2 regions of the Mitsuokella apri genome follow, and region 2 is predicted to be linked to the other one. Evidence: riboswitches for the same ligand, from Rfam matches in the RefSeq annotation. Region 2 holds a riboswitch; the other holds the start of a gene.
What was found. Region 2 has a riboswitch for thiamine pyrophosphate ahead of thiM (hydroxyethylthiazole kinase). Riboswitches for the same ligand answer to the same signal wherever they lie in the genome.

Region 1 (3,096 bases), 110 kb from region 2:
TGACATCAAATAAAAGTTTATAGTTTCCCTAAAGTTTCCCCCTCCAGGGAAATCTGACAGGCTGTCGAAAAGGCAGAATGCTTTTTGGCAGGATATGTCACTTTCCCTGGAGGGAAATTTTTTGTGGTTTTGTGATTTAGAACGGGAAGGACGATTTTTTTGTTTGCAAATCCATCGATTGAACAGATTTCTGCAGAAGCACTGCATGAGCTGCAATTGAAAAAACTAAAAAAGGAACTGCGCTGGGCCGGTGAAAAGTGCTCATACTACCGGGAACGCTTTGCAGAGGCAGGGATAAATGCTAGCAACTTGCAGGATCTCTGCGACCTGCAGAATTTTCCACTGCTGGCAAAAGAAGAACTGCAGGGGAAAAGGGCTTTTGACTTTCTGACGATGCCGCTTTCGAGCCTGCTGCGCATCTCTTATATGAAAGACGGTGATGGACTGTCTGCCGATGAAGAATATAATGAAGGGTATAATGAAGAGGAAACAGGCTTTCTGCACTTTGCGACCAATGGGGATATTGCGCATCATGTCGAGCAGATGACGCGCAGTCTTGTGGCCTGCGGCCTGCATAATGCCTCCCTCGCGGCTGTACTCGGCGATGGGGCGGACAGCCGTCTCATGGATTTTCACTATGCGGGCGAATTCCTCGGTGCAGCCGCTGTGATGCTCGGCGCGGATAAGAGAATCTGGCCGGCGATACTTGATTCTGTACCGGCAGAGACACTGGCCGGCACGCCGAAACGCCTGATTGAGCTCGACGACATCCTCCAGCAGAAAGGCAGCGGCCTTTGTGAAATGCCTCTTACCCGCATACTCTGCCTGCATACGGAGGTCCCGTCAGAGAGTCTCGTGGCCACGCTGCAGGAAATGACAGCTGCCAAGGTCTATCACCTGCTTGCTTTGCCGGAGCTCGGGACGGCGGCACCATTCCTGCCCTGTGAGCCGGCGGCGCTGACATTTCATCTGCAGGAAGACTACACGCTGGCAGAGGTCATAGACCCTGTGACACGGAAGCCTGCTGCTGATGGCTGCGGCGAGCTTGTGCTGACGTCTTTGGCTGCAGAAGCTATGCCGCTCATTCGCCTGCGCACGGGCCTTAAGGTTGAGTCTGTGCCGGCTCCATGCAGCTGCGGCCGCACGCAGAAACGTTTCCGTCTGCTGCTGTCCTGATGTTTATGGCATTCATGATTCATTTTTGGCGTATTACGCATGAACATGGAAAAGTCATGGATTTGTATTGCATCTTTAGGACAGATTTGTTAAAATAAATGAAGCTGATTGTTCCATAAGGAAACAATCGTGAAGCTCATCATATGAATAGGAAAAGAATGATTCGCTGGGGGAGCCGCTTGGCTGAGAGAATCTCTGGATTCGACCCTTGGAACCTGTTGGGTTAAGACCTGCGTAGGGAAGTGACAAAGCTATTTTGCCGTCCGGTACGCCGGACGGCTTTTTTATTAGGAGGAATATTATGGCTACACAAATGCAGCTGGCCCGTGAGGGCCGCATCACCGATGCGATGAAGATCGTTGCCGAGGAAGAACATATTCCGGCCGAAACGATACGCGAACGCGTGGCAAATGGCACGATTGCCATCTGTGCGAACATCAACCACAAAAACCTGCGTCCGCGCGGCGTCGGCGAAGGCCTGCGCGTCAAGGTCAACGCCAATATCGGCACGTCGAGCACGTTCCCGGACATTGAGCCGGAGCTCAAAAAACTCGACGAAGCGGTGCGCTGCGGTGCAGATGCCGTTATGGACCTTTCGACGGGCAACAATATCGATGTTTCGCGTCAGCGCATCATCGAACATTCGCCCATCATGGTCGGCACGGTGCCGCTCTATCAGGCTACGGTCCGTTCCATCCGCGAGCACGGCGCTGTCGTCGAGATGACGGATACGGATATTCTTGAGACGATTGAGCAGCAGGCCAAAGATGGTGCCGATTTCATGACGCTGCACTGCGGTGTCACGCGTTCGGCCATTGAGCGCATGCGCCGTCAGGGCCGTGTTATGGACATCGTGAGCCGCGGCGGTTCGTTCATCGCCGGCTGGATGCTCCACAACGAGATGGAAAATCCGCTCTATGAACATTATGATGATATCCTTGATATCTGCGAGAAATACGATGTGACCATCAGCCTTGGCGACGGCATGCGTCCGGGCTGCACGGCCGATGCCACGGACCGCGGGCAGCTGACAGAGCTCATCACGCTCGGCGAACTCGTTGACCGCGCCTGGAAACGCGGTGTACAGGTCATGGTCGAGGGCCCAGGCCATGTACCGTACGACCAGATTGAAGCGAACATGAAGCTGGAGAAGCGCATTTGCCGCAAGGCGCCGTTCTACGTGCTTGGACCTCTTGTCACGGATATCGCGCCGGGCTATGACCACATCACGGCAGCCATCGGCGGCACGCTGGCAGCTGTTTCGGGCGCCGACTTCCTCTGCTACGTCACGCCGGCTGAGCATCTGGCCCTGCCGACTATCGAAGATGTTCATACGGGTGTCATCACGAGCCGCATTGCCGCACATGCAGCGGACCTCGTGCGCGGCGTACCGGGTGCGCGCGAGTGGGACCTTGAGATGGCCAAGGCGCGCAAGGTGCTCGACTGGAACAAGCAGATGGAGCTTGCCATCGACCCGGACCTTGCCAAGGCAAAACGCGGTGCACGCAATCCGCAGGATGAAGGTGCCTGCTCGATGTGCGGTGATTACTGCGCCGTTGAGATCATCAACAAATATTTCCATAAAGAAAACTGCCCGTGCCAGGACTGATTCATCAAAAGATGGATGCCTGACATCTGGCCAATGGCAAAAAAATTGCTGCCCGTCATGAGCAGCAATTTTTTTGTGTCTTATTAGCTTTATTATTTGATTTTGTTGAGACGGTCGGCAAGCTTCGCGGCACTTTCATCATCGTACGTGCTCGTCATGATGGGCTGTGCGCCGAGCATGACGGTCTTGCCGTCCACATAGGCTTTCTCTTTGTTATGTCCATTGTGGTAAGCGGCCGCGAGATTGCCGAGCACAAAGTAGGAACGCTCTGCACCGGACATATCCCCCGAGGCTGCCGGCGTGACAAAATC
Region 2 (3,096 bases):
CTGCAGGGAATAGAGGAGTGAGATATCATGCAATTCGCAATGGGGAAGAAAAAAGCAATTATGACCGCTCTGTGCAGTATGGCATTTCTTATTGCGCCTTACGGCATGACGCCGGCAGGGGCTGCGCCGGCTGTGACAGCTGGGAAAACCCAAATCACAGCGGCAGCACCCGAAAACGCTGTATCGGCTTCGGATGTGAAAGAGGCAGGTAAGCCGGATACGGCAGCATCTGCAGCAGATGAGGCGGCAGAAGTAAAGACGTCTGAAGGAAAAGAGGCACAGGAAGAAAAAGAAACAAAGACAGAAGAGAAAGATAAGGCCGGCAGCAAGCCAGCTGCTGTTTTGCCGGCGGCGAAAGCTTCTCTTGACGATGCTTTTGACCATCTGTCGGAAGTGAAGAACGGGACTTATGATATGGACCTTGCCACATCGGCTCCGGCGGGCAGTGCCAACATGGCCAGCCATATTACCTTTGTGTCCGAGCCGTATACGCGCGCCAAGGGCAGCATGAATATCACCTTTATCCTGCCGGGGGCGCCGGCTTTTGAGCGTGAGATTTCCTATTATATCCGCGAGACGGAGAAAGCCACTGCTTTTTATTGCAAGCTCGGGCATGGCGAATGGGAAAAATCCATTACGCCGCGCAAGGCAAATGATAAGAAGGTCAACGATTTCTGGTCTGCAGCCTTTACGAATGGCTTTATGGACCTCGCTAAGGATGTGCAGTTTGGCGTCAAAGACGGCAGCTGCCAGACTTATCTGGTGACGGTCGACGGCAAGGCCTTTGGCAAACTGCTGCAGGAGCAGCTGCTGCCCATGAGCAAGGATGAGAATATGAAGAAGACGACGGAGGAAATCTGCCGCAGTCTGCCGGACTTCACTTATACGGTCACGATTGATACCGAAAAGAACCTGCTGACCGATGTTCATGCCAATCTGACCGAGCCCATCCGCAAGGCTGCTTCTATCATCGTCAAACGGCGCGATATGCCGCGTTCGGAACGCGATAAGATGCTGAAGGAAATCCGTGAGAGCACGGTTGACCTGCATCTGCAGGGCAGGGACTTCAATGCCCTGGAGGATGTGCAAGTTCCAGCCGAGATTCTGGCCAATGCCAAGGCAACTGAACTGCCGCTGGCGGGCTGATGCGAAAAATAAAATACTTTGCGGGGGAACCTTGTGTTGAGAAGGCAAAAGCCTGACCCTTAGAACCTGTTGTGTTAATACCAGCGTAGGGAGCAAATTGAGATGCTTAAGAAGGCCCGCCAACAGGCGGGCTTTTTGTCATGATGATGAAAAATATAAAGATTGTTTTCAGGAGGCGTTTGGATTGAAGCAGAGAGAAGAAATAGACGAAAAGAAAATGAAAGAGACAATGGAATCGATTCGGGGAAAAATCAGGGAGACCGTACAGCGTACCAAGGAAGACTGTCCGCTCGTGCCGTCTGTCACGAACACGGTGACCATCAATCTCGTAGCCAATGCCCAGCTCGCGGCCGGAGGTTCGGCCGCCATGGTCTATCTGCCGGATGAAGGGGAGGGCATGGCAGCAGCTGGCTCTGCGTTTTACATCAATATGGGCACGTTGATGCCATTTTATGCCGAAACACTGCCGCGCACGGCAAGAGCTCTGCGCGCGCATAAGAAGCCGTGGGTTCTCGACCCTGTGGGCATTGGCATCGGCAGCCTCAGAGAGGGCCTTTTGCAGTGTTTCCGCGCCCTGCCGCCTGCCATTGTGCGCGGCAATGCCTCGGAAATCATCGCTCTCGCAAATCTTTGGGGCCTCGGAGAGAACCTGCAGAAAGCCGGCGTGCGCGGCGTCGATGCGACGGACAGCGTCAAATCGGCGCGGCCGGCGGCGGAAGCACTGGCATCGTTCATTCATGGGGCAGTGGCGGTTTCCGGTGAGCAGGACCTTGTGACGGACGGGCAGACGACTGTCATGAGTGAAGGCGGCTCGGAGTTCTTCACGAAAATCACGGGAGCGGGCTGCTCCTTAGGCGGTGTTGCCGCTGTTTATGCAGCCGAAGCATCGCCGTTCATCGCGGCGCTGACAGCTGTGCAGGCATATAATCTCGCAGGCCGCAGGGCAGAAGAGCAGGCAGCCGGCCCAGGCACTTTTGAAAAATACTTCCTCGATGCGCTTTATCAGGCGAAACCCGAGGAGATTGCGGGAAATCCGTTTCATATGGTTTGAGACGGGAAGACTATTATAATAGGAAAGAAGGATCTTCATGAATACATTGATTGCCGTGGCCATTGCGCCCTGCGGCACAGGCGAAGAAATGTCTGCTTATGTCGGCGAAGTCGTGCGCGTCATCCGCGAGTCGGGACTTTCGAACCGCACGAATTCGATGTTTACGGAAATCGAGGGCGAATGGGACGAGGTCATGGACGTCGTCAAACGCGCGACGATGGTCCTCGCGGATAAGGGCATCCGCACGGAAGTCGTGCTCAAGGCCGATATCCGGCCGGGCTATACCGACATGATGCATGGCAAGCTCGAGCGTCTGGAAAAGAAAATTAAAGAAGAAAATAAAGAGGATGAAGCAAAATGAATATGCGTGAAAAACTCGATATCTCGGCCTATTTTGTCGTGGGGCCTGAGAATACACTGGGACGTCCTGTCAAGGATGTCATACGGGCGGCGGTGGAAAATGGCTTTACCTGCCTGCAGATCCGTTCAAAAGTAGCTTCGGCCCGGGAGCTTATCGCTCTTTGCGGCGAAGCTGCCGCGGTCTTGAAGGACTTGGGCAGGGAGAAGGAAGTGGTCCTCCTCGTCGATGACCGCCTTGACGTCGTGCTCGCCGCACGCGACGCAGGCATCAAGGTTGACGGCATTCACGTCGGCCAGAGTGACATCCCTGTTTCAGTCTGCCGCAAACTGCTTGGCCCGGACTCTGTTGTCGGACTTTCAGCGCGCACGCATGAACTTCTCGATTATGTCCGTCATGCCGATACGAAAGACATTGACTATTTTGGCGCAGGCCCCTTGCATGAGACGCCGACAAAGAAAGACTGCGGCCGCGACCTTGACGGCCATATCATCACGCGCAGCTTCGAAGAACTCACAAAACTGCATGAAATCAGCCCTGT

Region 1: another riboswitch for thiamine pyrophosphate. It lies ahead of thiC (phosphomethylpyrimidine synthase ThiC); the one in region 2 lies ahead of thiM (hydroxyethylthiazole kinase).

What each region holds. Positions count from the first base shown of each region.
Region 1 covers NZ_JBHYRS010000003.1:170,174-173,269, forward strand. Annotated here, with positions in the region: gene ACE419_RS05795 (Hsp20 family protein) at 1-13, shown strand, start outside; gene ACE419_RS05800 (phenylacetate--CoA ligase family protein) at 160-1,176, shown strand; TPP riboswitch at 1,335-1,434, shown strand; gene thiC (phosphomethylpyrimidine synthase ThiC) at 1,478-2,785, shown strand; gene ACE419_RS05810 (M48 family metallopeptidase) at 2,878-3,096, opposite strand, start outside.
Region 2 covers NZ_JBHYRS010000003.1:65,019-68,114, forward strand. Annotated here, with positions in the region: gene ACE419_RS05380 (hypothetical protein) at 28-1,146, shown strand; TPP riboswitch at 1,159-1,255, shown strand; gene thiM (hydroxyethylthiazole kinase) at 1,331-2,197, shown strand; gene ACE419_RS05390 (MTH1187 family thiamine-binding protein) at 2,235-2,558, shown strand; gene ACE419_RS05395 (thiamine phosphate synthase) at 2,555-3,096, shown strand, end outside.